2 regions of the Polaromonas sp. P1_G1 genome follow, and region 2 is predicted to be linked to the other one. Evidence: riboswitches for the same ligand, from Rfam matches in the RefSeq annotation. Region 2 holds a riboswitch; the other holds the start of a gene.
The links. Region 2 has a riboswitch for S-adenosylhomocysteine ahead of metH (methionine synthase). Riboswitches for the same ligand answer to the same signal wherever they lie in the genome.
Positions count from the first base shown of each region.

Region 1 (17,762 bases), on a different contig from region 2:
GCATGGAGGAGGTGGTCAAGGCCACCACGGGCCTGGGCGTCACGGCGGAAGACATCGCCCACCTGTTGACCCTGGGCCTGCTGGCGCCGGCCGCGGTGCAGCCGCCAACCGTGGCCGCAGCCCCGGCGGCCCCGGTGTCCGCGCACAACTCCGACGGCTCGCCCACGCTGACCGCGCAAGAACACTATTCAAGGGCTTACCCGATCGCGACCCGGCTCACGGCCGGCCTGGGCTTGCGGGGTTTTCGGCTCAACCTCGCGGTGGAAGCCGCGGGCGACATCGACAAGCTCAAGGAACTGGCGCCCAAGATCAAGGAAGCCGTCGGCCCCGAGAAGTTCAAGGAACTCGAAAACGCGCTCTACTTCTGAGTAAACCCGTACCGCTTGGCGCCGCGGGTTGCGAATCCACAAGCAGGGGCCGCGATCCGGCTTTGCCGGGCGCAAGGCGCCTGTCCCCCTGGGGGGAGGTGACGCTACACGAAGTGAGCGTCGGCAGGGGGGAGCTATCTACCTCTTGAACTTCCCGTCGGTGCCGATGATGGACAGGTCGGCGAAGTCCAGGCCGGTGTGGTCTTCGGGGCTGTAGCTCACCTCAAGCCCGCCCAGGTCGTACTTGCGCATGCCTTCAAGTGCCGCCTGCAATTTTTCACGCGTGGGTTTGGCGCCGGCCCGGCGCAAGCCCTCCACCAGCACCTTGGCCGCGGCGAAGCCTTCCAGCATGGCGGGACTCACCTCGCTCTGGCCCTTGGCCTTGGCCAGCTCCTGGGCTTCCTTGACCATGGGAAAGGCGATGGAGCGCTCATACGGAAAGACCTGGGTCACGATGACGCCGCGGGCGTTGTCCCCCAGGCTCTTCACAAAACCGCCCGAGGCATTGTTCGACAGCGTGACGATCTGCGCCGTGGAGCCGGCGGCGCGGAAGGCCTTGACGCCGTCGACCACGGCCTGGCCCGAGGCCACCATGATGACGGCCTGCGCGTTCGACTGGTAGACCTTGGGTGCGATGGGCCCGAAGTCGGGCTTGCTGCGGTCGAATTTTTCGAGCACGGCCGGCTGCAGCTTGGCCGTGGCCAGGCCTTTCTGCGCGCCCATGACACCGTCGGCGCCGAAGCTGTCGTCGGCATGGACGATGCCGATGCGGGTGATGCCCATGGAGTGCAGATGGGTGACCGCTTTTTCGGCTTCGCGCTGGTAGGTGGCGCGCACGTTGAATACATGCTTCTTGACCGGCTGGTGCAGCACCATGGCGCCGGTGGACGGGCCTACCAGCGGTATGCCGTATTTTTCGAGCAGGGGAAGAATGGCCTCGGTGTGCGGCGTGCCGCGCGTGAGGAACAGGGCGACCACGTTCTGCTCTTCGACCAGCTTGCGCGCGTTCTCGGCCGCGAGCTTGGGCTCGAACTTGTCGTCGAGCGAGACCAGCTCGATCTTCTGCCCGTTCACGCCGCCCTTGGCGTTGACGGCGTCGATGTAGAGTTTGGCGCCCTCGGTGGTTTCCTTGACGCCGGCGCCCACGGGGCCGCTGAAGCCGGCGGTCTGCCCGACCAGGATTTGCGCCTGGCCCAGCTGGCTCAGGACGGCCATCGCGAGGGCCGCGCACCAGCGCTTGCTTGTTGACATGGTGTGTCTCCTTGATGAATCGATCCCAGACCGCCAAAGTTAAACATGAAAGTGCAAAAACCGTCAGCAGGAAAACCAGAATGCGCCCTAATTGCCGGCGGCAAAAGTGCACAAAAGGGGCATTAATCCTCACGCCCCGCACGGCCGGATGCTTTGCCTAGAATGTTTGACCTCTTCAGGAAAGACCGCACTCATGTCCCAGGGAACCATCCGCATCCGCGGCGCGCGCCAGCACAACCTCAAAAACATCGACCTCGACATCCGCACCGGTGAAATGACGGTGGTGACCGGGCCCAGCGGCTCGGGAAAATCCTCTCTGGTGTTCGACACCCTGTTCGCCGAAGGCCAGCGCCGTTACGTGGAGACTTTCTCGGCCTATGCGCGCCAGTTCCTGGACCGCATGGACAAGCCGGCCGTCGACAAGGTGGAGGGCGTGCCGCCTGCCATCGCCATCGACCAGACCAACCCGGTGCGCAGCTCGCGTTCCACCGTGGGCACCATGACGGAGCTCAACGACCACCTGAAGCTGCTCTACGCGCGCGCCGCGCAACTGTTCGACAAGCAGACCGCGCAGAACGTGCGCCACGACACGCCAGAATCGATTTACGCCGAACTGATGGCGCGCACCCGGGAAGGCGACCCGCGCGTGGTGCTGACCTTCCCGGTCGAGCTGCCGGGCAATACCAGCGCCGAACAAGTCGAGCAGTGGCTGTCGGTCAGCGGCTTCACGCGCGTGCATGCGCAGCGCGACGTCGCCACCCCGGCCGGGCCGCACAAGCTGCTCGACGTGGTGGCCGACCGCTTTCGCACGCACGCGGTGGAAAAAGCCCGCGTGGTCGAGGCCATCGAGACGGCGCTCAAGCGCGGCGGCCGGCTGAATGTCTACGTGCAGCATGCGGAAGATGGCCAGCCGGATGTGATGTGGCGCTTCTCGACCGGCCTGCATTGCCCCGACAGCGACCTGCGCTACACCAACCCCACGCCCTCGCTGTTTTCTTTCAACTCGGCCATGGGTGCCTGCGAAACCTGCCGCGGCTTCGGCCGCGTGATCGGCGTGGACTATGGCCTGGTGATTCCCAACGACAAGCTGACCCTGCGCGCCGGCGCCATCAAGACCATACAGACCCCGGCCTGGAAAGAAGCGCAGGACGACCTGATGCGCCACGCCGAGGCGGCGGGTATTCCGCGCGACACGCCCTGGTACAAGCTCACGCCGGCGCAACAGGGCTGGGTCATCAACGGCATGCCGGGTTACAAGGACGGCAGCTGGAAAAAGCAGTGGTACGGCATCAAGCGCTTTTTCGAATACCTTGAAAGCAAAGCCTACAAGATGCATATCCGCGTGCTGCTGTCCAAGTACCGCAGTTACACGCCTTGCGAGACCTGCGGCGGCGCGCGCCTCAAGCTCGAATCACTGCTGTGGCGCCTGGGCTCCAAGGAAGCGGCCGACGCGGTGCTGCCGCCCAGCCAGCGCTTCATGCCGGTGGGCGTGCACTGGAGCCGCGAGCAGCTCGAGGCCCTGCCGGGCCTGGCGCTGCACGACCTGATGCGACTGCCTATCGATCGGCTGCGCGACTTCTTCAACGGCCTCTCGCTGAACGTGATGGGCGACGACGCCGAGATCCAGGCGCTCAAATCGCTGTTCGAGGAAATCCAGACGCGCGTGAAATACCTGTGCGATGTCGGCATCGGCTACCTCACGCTGGACCGGCAAAGCCGCACGCTGTCGGGCGGCGAGGTGCAGCGCATCAACCTGACGACGGCGCTGGGCACCTCGCTGGTCAATACGCTGTTTGTGCTCGACGAGCCTTCCATCGGCCTGCACCCGCGCGACATGAACCGCATCACACAGGCCATGCACCGCCTGCGCGACGCCGGCAACACGCTGGTGGTGGTCGAGCACGACCCGGCCGTGATGCTGGCCGCCGACCGCATGATCGACATGGGCCCCGGCCCCGGCGAGAAGGGCGGGCAGATCGTGTTCGACGGAACGCCCGAGGACCTCAAGCATGCCGACACGCTGACGGGCGCCTACCTGGGCTCGCGCAAGCAGGTGGGCATGGGCTTCAAGCGCGCGGTGACCGACAACACGCCGCGCCTGATCCTTGAAGGCGCGCGCGACCACAACCTGAAGAACCTGACGGTGGACTTCCCGCTGCAGCGCCTGGTCTGCGTGACCGGTGTCAGCGGCTCCGGCAAGTCCACGCTGATGCAGGACATCCTGGCGCCGGCGCTGCTGCGCCAGTTCGGCAAGGCGACGGAGACGCCGGGCCTGCACGACCGCCTCATGGGCGCGGACCACTTGACCGACGTGGTGTTTGTCGACCAGTCGCCCATCGGCAAGACGGCGCGCTCCAACCCGGCCAGCTATGTGGGCGCCTGGGACGCGGTGCGCGACCTGTTCGCGCTGGCGCCGCTGGCCAAACAGCGCAGCTACACCGCCACCAAGTTCAGCTTCAACAACGGCGACGGCCGCTGCCCGACCTGCGGCGGCTCGGGCTTCGAGCACGTCGAGATGCAATTCCTGAGCGACGTCTACCTGCGCTGCCCCGACTGCGACGGCAAACGCTACCGCGCCGAGATCCTCGAAGTGACGATAGAGCGCAAGGCCATCGGCGACCTCAAGCCGCGCCTGCTCAATGTGTCCGATGTGCTGAATCTGACGGTCAGCGAGGCCATCGCGCTGTTCGCGCAGGACCGCGAGGTGGTGCGATCGCTGCAGCCCATCGTGGACGTGGGCCTGGAGTACGTGAAGCTGGGCCAGCCCGTGCCCACGCTGTCGGGCGGCGAGGCGCAGCGACTGAAGCTGGCGGGTTTCCTGGCCAATGCCAGCAAGACCACCAGCGCCAGCAAGCAAGCATTGGCGCTCAGGCAACCCGGGCGCGGCACGCTGTTTTTGTTCGACGAGCCGACCACCGGCCTGCACTTCGACGACATCGCCAAGCTGATGCGCGCGCTGCGCAAGCTGCTGGAAGCCGGCCACTCGCTGATCGTGATCGAGCACAACCTCGACGTGATTCGCTCGGCCGACTGGCTGATTGACCTCGGGCCCGAAGGCGGCGAGGCCGGCGGCCTGCTGGTGGCCCAGGGCACGCCCGAGGAGGTGCGCCAGCACCCGACCTCTCACACCGCACTCGCGCTGCGCGAATACGAGCAGGCCATGGGCAAGGTGCACGGCGTGGAAGAGTCGCGGCCCAAGGTGTGGGCCACGCGGCCGGCCTTCTCCAACCTGATCCAGATCGTCAACGCCAAAGAGAACAACCTCAAGAGCCTGTCGGTCGACATTCCGCGCGGCAAGTTCAATGTGGTGACGGGGGTGTCGGGCTCCGGCAAGTCCACGCTGGCCTTCGACATTTTGTTCAACGAAGGGCAGCGCCGCTACCTGGAGTCGCTGAACGCCTATGCGCGCAGCATCGTGCAGCCGGCGGGCCGGCCCGAGGTCGACGCCGTGTACGGCATCCCGCCCACCGTGGCGATCGAGCAGCGGCTCTCGCGCGGCGGGCGCAAGTCCACGGTGGGAACCACCACCGAGGTCTGGCATTTCCTGCGCCTGCTGTATGTGAAGCTGGGCGTGCAGCATTGCACCAAGGAAGGCGCGGCCGTGATGCCGCAAAGCCCCGAAAGCATCGCGGCGCAGCTGCTCAAGACCTACCGCGGCCAGCACATAGGCCTGCTGGCGCCGCTGGTGATCGCGCGCAAGGGTGTTTACACCGAACTGGCCGACTGGGCGCGCCCGCGCGGCTACACGCACCTGCGCATCGACGGCGAGTTCTTGCCGACAACGGGCTTCCCGCGCATAGACCGCTTCAAGGAACACACGGTGGAGTTGCCGATCGCCGATATCCGCGTGTCGCCCGAGAACGAAGCCGCGCTGCGTGCCGCGCTGGCCACCGCGCTGGAACACGGCAAGGGCGTGGTCCACGTGCTGGCGCCGCTCGATGGTTTGCGCGGTGCGATGATGGCCGGCGCCAGCGCCAAAAACATCGGCAAGCTGATCGCGTTTTCAACCAAACGCGCCTGCCCGGTCTGCGCGACCTCGTATGCCGAGCTCGACCCGCGCCTCTTCAGCTACAACAGCAAGCACGGCTGGTGCCCGGATTGCGTGGGCACGGGCGTCAAGCTCACCAAGGAGCAGCGCAAGGTGTTCGACGACTCGGTGATGGACGATGACAACAAGGGCCGTGAACAGAGTTTTGCCGAGCCCGAGGTGGAAGACCTGGCCGGCACCGCCTGCCCTGGTTGCGCGGGCACGCGCCTGAATGCGACGGCGCGCGCGGTGAAGTTCGCCGGCGTCGGCATTGCCGACATCGCGGCGCTGTCGGTGACCGACGTGCGGCGCTGGGTCGAAACACTCGCGCTGCTGGGCCGCGAGGCCGGCATCGCGCGCGACCTGATCCCCGAGATCAAGAGCCGCCTTGAATTCCTCGAGGACGTGGGCCTGGGCTACCTCACGCTGGACCGCGGCGCGCCCACGCTTTCGGGCGGCGAGGCGCAGCGCATACGCCTGGCGGCGCAGCTGGGCTCCAACCTGCAGGGCGTCTGCTATGTGCTGGACGAACCGACGATCGGCCTGCACCCGCGCGACAACCAGATCCTGCTGGGCGCGCTGGGCAAGCTTAGCGACCGCGGCAACACCCTGGTGGTGGTCGAGCATGACGAGGACACGATTCGCCGCGCCGACAACATCATCGACATTGGCCCCGGTGCGGGCAAGCGCGGCGGCACGCTGGTGGGGCAGGGCACGGCGGCCCAGCTGTCGGCCATCCCCGAATCGCTGACGGGCCGCTACCTGGCGAACCCGCTGATCCACCCGCTGCATGCGCGTCGCGAAACGCGCAAGGGCGCGGCGCCGGCGGCCGTGGTGGAGGTGGCCGTCACCGACGCCAACGCCAAGCCCGTGAGCAAGCAGAAGGCGGCTTTGCTCAAGGCCGCGGCACTCAAAGCCGCCGCGGCCAATGCCAGCGCGCTGCACAACGCGGCGCCCGCCGCGGCCAGCAAGTTCACCTCCTGGCTCACGGTGGTCAATGCCGACCTGCACAACCTCAAGGACGTGTCGGTCACGGTGCCGCTGTACCGCCTGGTGGCAGTGACGGGTGTCTCGGGTTCCGGCAAGTCCACGCTGGCGCGCGACGTGCTGCTGACCAATGTGCACGCCGGCGTGATGCAGCGCTCCACCAAGTCCGGGCGCGATGCCGACGACAGGGGCAAGACGCCCGACTGGACCGGCTGCGAACGCATCGAAGGCTATGCGGCCGTGGACCGCGTGCTGGAAGTCGACCAGACGCCGATCGGCAAGACGCCGCGCTCCTGCCCGGCCACCTACATCGGCTTCTGGGACACGATTCGCAAGCTGTTTGCCGACACGCTGGAAGCGCGCGCGCGCGGCTACAGCGCCGGGCGCTTTTCGTTCAACACCGGCGAGGGCCGCTGCCCGACTTGCGAAGGCGCGGGCGTGCGCACCATCGGCATGAGCTTTTTGCCCGACGTGAAGGTGCTGTGCGAAACCTGCCACGGCGCGCGCTTCAATCCCGAAACCCAGGCAGTGACCTGGCGCGGCAAGAACATCGGCGACGTGCTCAAGATGGAGGTGGACGAGGCGGTGGACTTCTTCTCCTCCATGCCCAACATCAGCCACCCGCTGCAACTGCTGAAAGACGTGGGCCTGGGCTACCTGACGCTGGGCCAGCCCTCACCGACGCTTTCGGGCGGCGAGGCGCAGCGCATCAAGCTGGTGACCGAACTCAGCAAGGTGCGCGACGACATCACGCGCCGCGGCCAGAAGGCGCCGCACACGCTCTACGTGCTGGACGAGCCCACGGTGGGCCTGCACATGGCCGACGTCGAAAAGCTGATCCACGTGCTGCATCGGCTGGTCAACGGCGGCCACAGCGTGGTGGTGATCGAACACGACCTCGACGTGATCGCCGAAGCCGACTGGGTGATCGACCTGGGCCCGGATGGCGGGAATGCGGGTGGGCGTGTGGTGGCCTCGGCGCCGCCCGAGGCGGTGGTCAAGCAGGGGACGCACACGGGCAAGGCCTTGAAGAGCGTGCTCGAGCGGACCGCCGGATAGCCGGGGCCTTACGGCTTTTTGCGTGCGGTGATGGCGCCGGCCGACAGGCCGGCCGCAGGCTGCACACCGATGGCCGGCGTGCCGGCAACGACGCCGCCACCGGCCGGTTTGGCGGAAGCAGGCGCTCCGAGACCGGCGGAATAGGCGCCGGCGCCGCCGGCTTTCTGGATGGCGTCCGCAACAGCCTTGTTTTCAGCCGCCTTCTGGGCGGCAGCCGCCTCGGCCTGCGCTTTTTTGGCCTTTTCCTCTTCCGCCTTTTTCTTCGCTGCCTCCGCGCTCAGGGCCGGCGCCATGGCGCCATAGACCAGGGAAGCGCGCTTCATTTGCGAATTGGCAGGCGGTGGCTTGATCAGGTAGGCCGCCTTTTCGCCGATGTGGACCTTCTTTTTGCCGCTGCCAAGGTCTGTTTCGATCGTGAAACCGCCCTGGCTGTCTGAAAACATTTCCCAGAGGCTGCCTTCACTGATAAACGCGGCCACGTATTGCGACGATTCATAACCGCCGCCACCGCCCTGTCCGGCGCCACCGCCGCCGGCACAGCCTTCGCCGTCGTTGTTGCAGCCATGCTGTTTTTCGTAAGCGGTCAGTGCCCACGACTGGCCGGCCATCATCAATGCGGCCAGGATAGCGAGATGTTTGAGTTTCATATAAATCCTTAAAAGTCCTGAATGGAGTGTTGATAAATGCGCTTTGCGTTTTGCGCTGTGGCGCACATCAGTCGCAAATGAATCCCAAATGGTTCAAGCAACTTTTCGCGCCGGCGCATGGACTTTTCACAATCCGTGCCACGGAAAAAACCCAGTCAAATCAACATCTTTTAAATTGAGGGTCAAGCGGAGGCGTCGGCATAGGCCGACAGGCGTCTTCAGCCCCGTCAAAATATCCAGCAAATTCAAGAGCCTGTTTCGTCGGCAAGCGCCGACAGATTTCCGGGCGGCGAATGCGATGGAGGCCTGTTTCGAGGCGAGCAGGACCCCGACCCGGTATTCAGGTGTTGCCCTGATGCGCCAAGGCCCATCGCCGGGCATGATGGCCGCTATTCCCAAAACACGGAGACATGTCCATGCAACGCCGCCCCTTTCTGCACACTGCCGCCGCCCTGGCCCTGATCGCCGCAGCGGCGATGCCGGCCCAGGCGCAGACCTTTCCCGTCAAGCCGATCAAGCTGGTGATCGCCTTCCCGGCCGGCGGGCCGACCGACATCACCATGCGTTCATTGGCCGACAACGCCGGCAAGATCCTGGGCCAGCCGGTCATCGTCGAGAACAAGCCCGGCGCGGGCGGCACCCTGCCGGCGCAGCAGCTGCAGAGCGCGCAGCCTGACGGCTACACGCTGGCGCAGATTCCCCTGGGCGTGTTCCGCCTGGGCTACACGACCAAAATCAACTGGGACCCGGTCAAGGACATCAGCTATGTGATCAACGTGACGGGCTATGCCTTCGGCATCGTGGTGCCGGCCGACAGCCCGTTCAAGACCTGGGCCGACTTTGTGGCCTATGCCAAGGCCAATCCCGGCAAGCTGACCTACGGCTCCACCGGCACGCTGACCAGCCCGCACCTGACGACCGAACTCATTGCGCAAAAAGCCGGCATCGAGCTGCAGCACGTGCCCTACAAGGGCAGCTCTGATTTGATGCTGGCGCTGGTCAGCGGCCAGCTGATGGCGGGCGCCGACAGCACCGGCTTTGCGCCGCAGGTGGAGGCCGGCAAGCTGCGCGTGTTGAACACCTGGGGCGAAAAGCGGCTGGACAAATTCCCGAATGCGCCCACGCTCAAGGAGCTGGGCTATGACATCGTGCAGAACTCGCCCTTCGGCATAGGCGCGCCCAAGGGCACGCCGCCCGAGGTGGTCAGGCGTTTGCACGATGCCTTCAAGAAGGCGATGGAGGAGCCCAGCTACGTGGCAGCCCTGGCCCGCTACGACATGCTGCCCAACTACCTGAGTTCGGCCGACTACACGAAGTTCGCGCAGGACACGGTGGTCCGTGAGAAGGCGTTGATCGACAAGCTTGGCTTGAATAAATAAGCACACCCCTATCGGGGCTCACTGCGTGTAGCCTCTTTTCCCCTTGCAGGGGACGAGGCTAGCGGCCCGGCGAAGCCGGTTCCGCGGCCTCTGCTTGCTTTTCGTTTATTTACTGACGGGGTTGGCCAACACGAACAGCTCGTCGGCGAGCTGGTCGGCCAGGGCGGGTTCTACGCCGGCGCCAAAAATCAGCCGGTAAATGATGGGGGCCATCATGTGATCCAGCACCTGCTGCACCGTGGGGGTGGTCTCGCCGCGGGCCTGGGCGCGCTTGACCAGCACGGTGGCTTCGTTGCGGCGGTTTTTCAGGCAATTGGTTTCTTCCGAGCCGGCCAGCGCGGCGGCCGCCTTCAGCATCGAGGCATTGCCCGGCTTGTTGAGGTGGGTGATAAGTTCCCTGGCCCAGGCCGCGAGTTCGGCTTTCAGGTCGCCCGTCTCTGGCAGGGGACGGTTCGGGTCCAGCCGCTGCGTGGCGGTTTCGCCCAGCAGGCCGTTCACGTCGCCCCAGCGCCGGTAAATGCTGGAGGCGCTGACGCCGGCGCGCTCGGCCACGGCCGGCACGGTGACCTTGTCGCGGCCTTCCTGGGCAATCAGTTCTTCGAGCGCCTTGCGCACCACGGCCTGGACCTGGGCGCTGCGGCCACCGGGGCGTTTGGCCTGGTTGGTGAGAGGGGTGTTCATGGGCTGAGTTTATCTTAAAGCAACGATGTTTGCGTTAATTTAAAAGTCGGCGTAGAATTCACAAACGCAAACAAATTTGCTTTAAGAGTTTCAAGAAAGTTGAGCGTTTCCCATGACCGCACCCGCCCCCTCTGTGCAAGCCCCATCTTCCGCCACGGGCGCCCGCTGGCAACTGCCACCCGCCGCCGCTTTCCCGCTGCTGGCCGTCCTGCTGTTCGCGTTCTTCGTGGCGGGCAGCGCGCCTTCGCCGCTGTTTGTCGTGTTCCAGCAGCAGTGGGGCTTTTCGCCGGCATTGTTGACGGTGGCGTTCGCGATCTACGCGATCGCGCTGCTGGCCTCCTTGCTGGTGGCCGGCTCGCTGTCTGACCACATAGGCCGGCGCCCCGTGGTGTTTACCGCCTTGTTGCTGCAGGCCGGCGCGATGCTGACCTTTCTGCTGGCTGAGAGCATCAACGGCATCATCGCGGCGCGTGTCGTGCAGGGTATCGCGACCGGCATGGTCAGCGGCGCGCTGACGGCGGCGGTGGTGGAAGCGGCCCCTGCCGCGCAAAAACGCCTGGGCGCGATGATAGGCAGCGTCTCGCCGCTGGCGGGCCTGGCCGTGGGTGCTCTGCTGACCGGCATCGCCGTGCAGTTCGCGCTGCACCCGGTGCCGCTGGTGTTCGGCGTGCTGGCCGCCATTTGTATTACGGGTGCGGTGGCGACGCTGTTCCTGCCCGAAAGTGCGACGCCGCGCCCCGGTGCGCTGGCTTCGCTGGTACCGCGTATTTCGATACCCGTGCAGGCGCGCGCCGAGTTTGTGCGCGGCGTGCCGACGATGCTGGCCGTCTGGTCCTTCGCGGGCCTCTACCTCTCATTGGTGCCTTCGATGCTGCAGCAGATCTTCGGCATCCACAACGGCATCGTCAACGGGCTGGCCATTTCGACTTTTTTCGGCCTGGGCGCCGTGTCGCCGACTTTGCTCCGCCGCCTGTCGCCCGTGCGCATGAGCGCCCTGGGCATGGCTTTGCTGGCCGTGGGCGCCGGCGGGGTGGCCGTGTCGCTGGCCACGCATTCGGTGGCGCTGTTTTTCGCGGGCACGGCCTTGGCCGGTTTCGGCGGCGGCTCGGCTTTCTCGGCCCAGGTCCAGACATTGGCCCCGCTGGCACAGCCGCAGCAACGCGCCGAACTGTTCGCCGCGCTGTACGCCACCAGCTACCTGGCGTTCAGCGTGCCCGCCATGCTGGCCGGCCGGCTGATCGCGCCGCTGGGCCTGCCGGCCACGGCCGAGGGCTATGCGGGCCTGGTGCTGGCCGTGGCCGCGCTGGGCGCCTGGCTGCGCTGGACTTCGCTGCGCCGCGCGGGCGCGCCAGCCGCTAACTAATCCAGCAGGGCTCGGGCTACTTCGGTGAAGCCTGCGCCGCGCTCGCCGCGCGTCACATAGCGCGGCAGGTGCGCCAGCTGCGGCACAAAACGCGCGATGTTGGCCACACCGACGCTGTTGGCAAAGGTCTTGAACATCAGCTGGTCGTTGGTGGAGTCGCCCACATAAACCCATTGATCCAGTTCGGCATCCAGGTCGCGCTGCCAGAGCTGGCGAACAATCCAGCGCGCGCCTTCGAGCTTGTTGTGGCTGCCGTACCAGCCGTTGATGTGGATGCTGCTCACCGTGGCATGCATGCCCTCGCTTTTCATGAGCGCCACGACGGCGGCGATCTGCGCGTCGCTGAGTTGCGTGAATTCGCTGTGGTCGATGGCAATGTCGGTCTCGCGGCCCGGTGAATCGGTGGCGCGTTGCACGCCCGGCAGTTCGCGTTCTATGCGCGCCAGCACGGCCTGCATGCGGCTGAAGTTGGCGCTGCGTGTGGCCGCATCCTGCTGGTAGATTTTGGCCAGCGGCCGAGGCGTGGCGCTTGCCGCATCGGGCAGCAGGGCCACCGCGCCGTTCTCCGCCACGATGGCATCGACGGGCCAGCGCGCCGCGAAGGGTTCGCTCCAGCCGACCGGGCGGCCGGTGATGGCCACGATCTTGAACCCGGCGGCTTTCAGTTCACCCAAAGCTTCCAGCGCATCGGGGGTGATCTCGCCCTCGGTGGTCAGTGTGTCGTCGATATCGGTGAAGACGCCTGTAATGCGGCGGCGCTCTGTAACAGGCCAGCGGGAAAATTCTTGCATGGTGAAATTTTCGCACGGCTCTTGCTCGCGGCTTTCAAAGGCTGAGCGGGCCCCGGGGCGGTAATTCCGTTTTCCATTCGAAGCGAGAGTAGGCGCGCCGCCGCAGACAGTGCTACAGCACGGCAAGGCGGTGCAACGACCTATCGCTTTGAATTGGAAATGGAATTACAATCGTGGCTTCCTGAGGAGCGTTGCAAGCCACACCACGTGGACCAGGCTCAGGACTTCATTGCAACCACGCTCACCCGCATGTGCTCTCTCAAGCCGGGTGAATGACTGAATTCCCCCTTTCTTGAAGCCGCATGCCCGTGGCGATTTTGCCCAGTTACTACGTCTGATTATTGGAGAACCGTATGAGCGCCGTCCTGAAACCTTCCACCGACCACATCATTGCCGACATCTCGCTTGCCGCCTGGGGCCGCAAGGAACTGAACATCGCCCAGACCGAGATGCCCGGCCTGATGGCCATCCGCGAAGAGTTCGCGAAGGCGCAGCCGCTGAAGGGCGCGCGCATCACCGGTTCCCTGCACATGACGATCCAGACCGGCGTGCTGATCGAAACCCTGCAGGCCCTGGGCGCCGACGTGCGCTGGGCTTCGTGCAACATCTTCTCGACGCAGGACCACGCCGCCGCCGCGATCGCCGCCGCCGGCACGCCGGTGTTCGCCATCAAGGGCGAAACCCTGGCCGACTACTGGGACTACACCCACCGCATCTTTGAATTCAGCGGCGCCAAAGGCACGCCTGAAGAAGGCCCCAACATGATCCTGGACGACGGCGGCGACGCGACGCTGCTGATGCACCTGGGCACCAAGGCCGAGAAAGACGCGAGCCTGATCTCCAAGCCGACCAGCGAAGAAGAGATCTGCCTGTTCAACTCAATCAAGGCCAAGCTCGCGCAAGACCCGACCTGGTACAGCCGCCGCCTGAAGAACATCATCGGCGTGACCGAAGAAACCACCACGGGCGTGCTGCGCCTCAATGAAATGTCGGCCAAGGGCACGCTGGCCCTGCGCGCCATCAACGTCAACGACTCGGTGACCAAGTCCAAGTTCGACAACCTCTACGGCTGCCGCGAATCCCTGGTCGACGCGATCAAGCGCGCCACCGACGTGATGGTGGCCGGCAAGGTCGCCCTGGTGGCCGGCTACGGCGACGTGGGCAAGGGTTCGGCCCAGGCCCTGCGCGCACTGAGCGCACAAGTGTGGGTGACCGAGATCGACCCGATCAACGCCTTGCAGGCCGCAATGGAAGGCTACAAGGTCGTGACCATGGAATACGCCGCCGACAAGGCCGACATTTTTGTGTCCGCCACCGGCAACAAGAACGTGATCACCTACGACCACATGGCGAAGATGAAAGACCAGGCCATCGTCTGCAACATCGGCCATTTCGACAACGAAATCGACGTCGCCGCGCTCGAGAAATGCACCTGGGAAGAGATCAAGCCGCAAGTCGACCACGTGATCTTCCCCGACGGCAAGCGCATCATCCTGCTGGCCAAGGGCCGTCTCGTGAACCTCGGCTGCGGCACCGGCCACCCGAGCTTCGTGATGTCGTCCAGCTTCGCCAACCAGACGATCGCCCAGATCGAGCTGTTCACCAAGCAGGCCGACTATGAAGTGGGCAAGGTTTACGTGCTGCCCAAGCACCTCGACGAAAAGGTCGCGCGCCTGCACCTGAAGAAGGTCGGCGCGGTGCTGACCGAGCTGAGCGATGAGCAGGCGGCCTATATCGGTGTCAGCAAGGCCGGCCCGTACAAGGCCAACACCTACCGCTATTAATTAGTGGCGGCGGTATTCCTCCCTCTCCCCTGGGAGAGGGCAGGGGTGAGGGCCGACGGCGTTTATTTGCCCTCAAGGATTTTTTGAGGCCGCTGGCCCTCACCCCAACCCTCTCCCAAAGGGAGAGGGAGTAGAAGACGCCTATTCCATGGAGCTACATGCGCGCTGACCTCTTCCTCGTCGACCACGGCCATGCCGCCACCCGCTCGCAGGCCCAGCGCCTGATTGCATCGGGCGTGCAGTGGCGTGCGGAGGCGGAGGCGCCCTGGAAAAAAGTCGCCAAGAACGGCGACGAGATTCCGGAAGGCGCGGAGCTTCAGCTGCTGGACACCACGGAAGCCAAATACATTTCGCGCGGCGGGCTCAAGCTCGAAGGCACGCTCAAGGCCACGGGCCTGTCCGTGGCCGGCCTGCGCTGCCTGGACATCGGCCAGTCGACCGGCGGCTTCACCGACTGCCTGCTGCAGCACGGCGCCGTGCAGGTGGTGGGGGTGGACGTGGGCCACGGCCAGCTGCATGCCAGCCTGCGCGAAGACCCGCGCGTGGTCTGCATCGAAGGCGTCAATGCGCGTTCCATGACGGCCGCCGACCTGGTGGCCGGCCATGCGGGCGATAGCGGCGACATGGATTTTTCGGATGACTTCGATGCTGGCGACGAAGGCGACGAAACGCCGACCATCGAAGCCGACTTCGACTTCCTGACCGGCGACCTGTCCTTTATCTCGCTGACGCTGGTGCTGCCCGCGGTGGTGCGCCTGCTCAAGCCCGGCGGCGACCTGCTGATGCTGGTCAAGCCGCAATTTGAATTGCAGCCCGGCCAGATCGGCAAGGGTGGCATCGTGCGCGACCCTGCCCACTTCGAGTTCGTGGAAAAGCGTTTGCGTGATGCTTGCGCGGCGCTGGGGCTTGAAGTGAAAGCCTGGCTGGCCTCGCCGATTGAAGGCGGTGACGGCAACCGCGAATTTTTCATCCAGGCCGTCAAAGGCGATGAGGTCGCGGGTGAAGACCAGCCGCTGCCGGCCGCGCCGCAGCGCAAGGTCGCCAAGCGAGTGCCGCGCGCCGAAATGCGCGCCTCCCGCGCGCCGCACGAAGACTCCGAACTCGCGCATGCAGGCCAGCCCGGCCCCGCGCGCGGCAAACGGCGCGACAAAAAAACCGACAACGAGTGAGAGATACGTGATGAACCTGCCCCTCAGCTTTGAATTCTTCCCGCCCAAGACGCCCGAAGGCGCGGCGAAACTCCGCGTGGCGCGCCAGGCGCTGTATGCGCACAAGCCCGAGTTCTGCTCGGTCACCTTCGGCGCCGGTGGCTCCACGCAGGATGGCACCTTCGGCACCGTGAAGGAAATCCTCGACGAAGGCGTGGCCGCGGCCTGCCATTTCTCGTGCGTGGGCGCGACCAAGGCCACGGTGCGCGTACAACTGGCCACGCTGCGGGCCATGGGCGTCAAGCGCCTGGTGGCGCTGCGCGGCGACCTGCCCAGCGGCTACGGCGCCGGCGGCGAGTTCCATTACGCGAGCGACCTGGTGGCCTTTATCCGTGAGGAAACCGGCGACGCTTTCCACATCGAGGTGGCGGCCTACCCCGAGGTCCATCCCCAGGCCCGATCGGCCGACGCCGACCTGCAGGCCTTCGTCAAAAAGGTCAAGGCCGGTGCCGACTCGGCCATCACGCAGTATTTCTTCAATGCCGACGCCTACTTCCGCTTCGTCGACGACGCGCAGGCCCTGGGCGTGGACGTGCCTGTGGTGCCCGGCATCATGCCCATCATCAGTTCCACGCAGCTGATGCGCTTTTCCGACGCCTGCGGCGCCGAGATCCCGCGCTGGATACGCCTGCGCCTGCAGGGCTTTGGCGACGACACCGCGTCCATCAAGAGCTTCGGCCTGGACGTGATCACCGGCCTGTGCGAGCAGCTGTATGCCGCGGGCGTGCCCGGCATCCACTTCTACACGATGAACCAGGCCGCGGCGACGACCGAAATCATCGGGCGGCTGCAGCAACGGGCCTGAGCCCGGGCCACCCCATGCGCCAGGGTGTGATGCGTTTTGCCGGTGCCGCCGGCGCGGCAGCCTTGCTGGCGCTGCTGGCGGCTTGCACAACGGCGCCGGCCACATCCCCCGCTTCGCGCACGGCAACGCCCCGGCCCGCCGCGGCGCAGCAGCACGACGCGCCCGGCCAGGCCGTTGATGACGTAGCGGCGCCTGTCCCTCTCAGCGAACGGCCGCGCCCCGAACTGTTGGGTGGCGAAGTACCGCGCGAGTTCCAGCGCGGCACGGCTTCCTGGTACGGCCCGCGCTTCAACGGCCGGCGCACTGCCAGCGGCGAGCGCTTTGACATGCGCGAATTCACCGCCGCCCACCGCAGCTTGCCCTTCGGCACCCTGGTGCGCGTGCACAGCCTGGTCAACGGCCGCGACGTGGACGTGCGCATCACCGACCGCGGCCCCTATGCCGGCAACCGCATCATCGACCTGAGCCGCGCGGCGGCCGAGGAGCTGGGCATGCTGGGCCTGGGCTTCAAGGAAGTGGTGTTGCTGGTGCCGGAGTCCACCCCTGAGGTGGCGGTGACGCCGCCGGCCGCCAGGAAGCGCCCGCCTGTACGGCGGCGCCCCGCCGCGCCCCGCACTTCACGCTAAAACGCTGCTGGCTGCGGGCGCGCCCGCTCAGTTGCTCAATTCACGAAGGTCACGTCGTCTCTGGGCTGCGGCGGGATCTTGATGGCAAGCGCCTTGACGGGCCCGCTGGTCACCAGCGTACCGCCGTGTGCCGTGCCTTTGGGAATGATGATCAGCGTGCCCGGCTTGAACTCCTTGCGTTCGCCGCCCAGCCACATCGCGCCGCTGCCTTCGATGATGTACTGGATCTCGTCGGTTTTCGGGTGAATGTGTTTTGCCACGTTGCCGGATTGAATGCCGATGGTGGCGTTGTCGGTGATGACCAGTCCCCTGGCGTTCATTTCGGGGTTTGGGGTGGGGGGAATCTCGCTGTGCTTGAGCGCAGCAAGGTCAATCATCGCCGGCGCCAGGGGCACGGCTTGCGCATGCGCATCGGGCAAGGCGCGTTGGGCCAGCGGTGACAACGCGATTCCGGCCACAAAGGCCAGTGTGACGGCAAAGCCGAGGGCGGTGGTGGTGTGGCGCATGGAATCCTTTTTGAGGTGTTGTGGTTTGGGCGGGCCAGTATGACCATATTGCGCCCGGCTTGCTTGGCTGAATTCAATCCGCAATGTGCCCGGCGCATCCGACAGCCGCGCAGGGTCAATCAGCACTGACTGGCGCAAACTGTTTCAATTTATTAGAATTTCAGTAATTCCTGAAAATTCAATAAACCAAAGAGGCCCGGCGCCATGAACCTGCCCCCCTTAACCCAGCGTTTTGTCCTGCATTTCGGTGAAATGGGCAGCCGCTGGGGCATCAACCGCA
Region 1 covers NZ_JBFUBU010000003.1:12,913-30,674, reverse strand. The annotation lists gene AC1D1Y_RS01835 (hypothetical protein) at 1-368, shown strand, start outside; gene AC1D1Y_RS01830 (ABC transporter substrate-binding protein) at 507-1,619, opposite strand; gene uvrA (excinuclease ABC subunit UvrA) at 1,813-7,692, shown strand; gene AC1D1Y_RS01820 (hypothetical protein) at 7,701-8,339, opposite strand; gene AC1D1Y_RS01815 (tripartite tricarboxylate transporter substrate binding protein) at 8,756-9,718, shown strand; gene AC1D1Y_RS01810 (TetR/AcrR family transcriptional regulator) at 9,824-10,399, opposite strand; gene AC1D1Y_RS01805 (MFS transporter) at 10,512-11,762, shown strand; gene AC1D1Y_RS01800 (HAD family hydrolase) at 11,759-12,553, opposite strand; S-adenosyl-L-homocysteine riboswitch at 12,731-12,803, shown strand; gene ahcY (adenosylhomocysteinase) at 12,907-14,337, shown strand; gene AC1D1Y_RS01790 (TlyA family RNA methyltransferase) at 14,496-15,506, shown strand; gene metF (methylenetetrahydrofolate reductase [NAD(P)H]) at 15,517-16,350, shown strand; gene AC1D1Y_RS01780 (septal ring lytic transglycosylase RlpA family protein) at 16,365-16,976, shown strand; gene AC1D1Y_RS01775 (cupin domain-containing protein) at 17,012-17,482, opposite strand; gene AC1D1Y_RS01770 (GbsR/MarR family transcriptional regulator) at 17,687-17,762, shown strand, end outside.
Region 1: another riboswitch for S-adenosylhomocysteine. It lies ahead of ahcY (adenosylhomocysteinase); the one in region 2 lies ahead of metH (methionine synthase).

Region 2 (2,147 bases):
TTTGACCACCTGGGGCAGGAACATCTTGCCCTGGCCGAACAGGTCGCCGACGACGTTCATGCCGTCCATCAGCGGGCCTTCGATGACGTGCAGCGGCCGGCCGCCTTCGGCAAGAATCTCGCGGTAGACCTCTTCGGTGTCGATCACGATGTGCTCGTTCATGCCGTGGACCAGCGCGTGCGACAGCCGCTGGCGCACCGGCAGGGCGCGCCATTCGTTCTTCTTGCTGTCGTCCTTGGCGCCGCTTTTCGCGGTTTCGGCGACTTCGATCAGCCGTTCGCTGGGTGTGAGCTCGGCCTCGCCCGGCTTGTAGACGGGTGTACGGTTGAGCACCACGTCCTCGACGCGTTCGCGCAGCACCGGATCGAGGTCGTCATACACACCGACCATGCCGGCGTTGACGATGCCCATGTCCATGCCGGCCTGGATCGCGTGGTAGAGGAACACGGTGTGGATGGCTTCGCGCACCGGGTCGTTGCCGCGGAAGCTGAAGGACACGTTGGACACGCCGCCGGAAACCTTGGCGCCCGGCAGGTTCTGCTTGATCCAGCGCGTGGCGTTGATGAAGTCGACCGCGTAGTTGTTGTGCTCCTCGATGCCGGTGGCGATCGCGAAGATGTTGGGGTCGAAGATGATGTCCTCGGGCGGGAAGCCGAGTTCGTCAACCAGCACGCGGTAAGCGCGCTCGCAGATCTCGACCTTGCGCTCATAGGTGTCGGCCTGGCCTTTTTCGTCGAAGGCCATGACCACGGCAGCCGCGCCGTAGCGCTTGAGTAGCTTGGCCTGCTGCTTGAAGGGCTCCAGGCCCTCCTTCATCGAGATCGAGTTGACGATGCCCTTGCCCTGGATGCAACGCAGGCCGGCCTCGATGACGCTCCACTTGGAGCTGTCGATCATGATGGGCACGCGGGCGATGTCGGGTTCGCTGGCGATCAGGTTCAGGAAACGCACCATGGCGGCCTGGCTGTCCAGCATGGCTTCGTCCATGTTGATGTCGATGATCTGSGCGCCGTTTTCCACRTGCTGGCGYGCSACKGCCAGKGCRTSCTCGWARTSYCCYTTCAGGATCATGCGGGCYAAGGCCTTGGAGCCGGTGACGTTGGTGCGCTCGCCGATGTTGACGAACAGGGTGCCCACGCCGATGTTGACCGGCTCCAGGCCGGACAGCTTCATGGGGGGGACGAAGACGGAATTTTCGGTTTCAGACACGGACTCACCTTGGGTAAGAACCTGTTCACGGTCTAAACGGGGCCGCGCAAGCACCTTCTCGGGATGGGATGCAAGGCGCGGTGCGACGCCCATAGTTCACCTATGGGCTAGCGCCGCAACGCCGCAGACCGCCCGAAAAGGTACTTGCCCTCCGGGTTGGGGTGAAATCGGGCGATTGAGCCACCCGAGCCCTTGCATGGGCATTAGCCCATGCGGCGTTCCCGGCTGGCCCACTCATCCCGATTGCACCCCAACGCGGTCCCGTTTAGACCGTGAACAGGTTCCAGGGTGAGCGTCGTTGCCGCAGGCAACGCCGAAAGGGCCGCCTGTAACCCAAGCCTGACGGACGCGGGGTCCGCTGCAACGCTCCTTGGGTTGCCGGTATTTTACCGGCTGAACGCCCTGTTGCGCCATCCCCCGGTGCGAATGCCCCGGGGAACGGAGTGCTACTTAATCGAGTTTGATTTTGGCGACCTTGATGAGGCGGCCGTAATCAGCGTGCTCTTTCATGACCATGTAGGCGAAATCCGCTGAGGTCATGGGGCTGGGCGTGGCGCTCATGCGTGCGAATTTTTCGGCCGTGTCGGGCGTGTTGAGCGCGGCGGCGAAGGCTTTTTGCAGCTGGTCGGTCGTGGCTTTGGGCAGGTTGGCCGGGCCGAAGATGCCGAACCAGGTGCTGATGTGGAAGCCGGGCAGCACGTCGTTGATGGTGGGGATCTCGGTGAAGCTGCTGGAGCGGTTGATGGTGGTCACGCCGAAAGCCACCAGCTTGCCCGATTTGATGTTGGCGCTGGCCGAGGCCAGGTTGTCGAACATCAGGTCGGTCTGGCCGGACAGCAGGCCGGTCTGCGCCTGGGCCGAGCCGCTGGAAGGCAGGTGCACCACGCTGATCTTGGCCAGGCTTTTGAACAGCTCGCCCGCGAGGTGGCCGGCGCTGC
Region 2 covers NZ_JBFUBU010000063.1:26,954-29,100, reverse strand. The annotation lists gene metH (methionine synthase) at 1-1,209, opposite strand, end outside; S-adenosyl-L-homocysteine riboswitch at 1,493-1,587, opposite strand; gene AC1D1Y_RS23610 (Bug family tripartite tricarboxylate transporter substrate binding protein) at 1,660-2,147, opposite strand, start outside.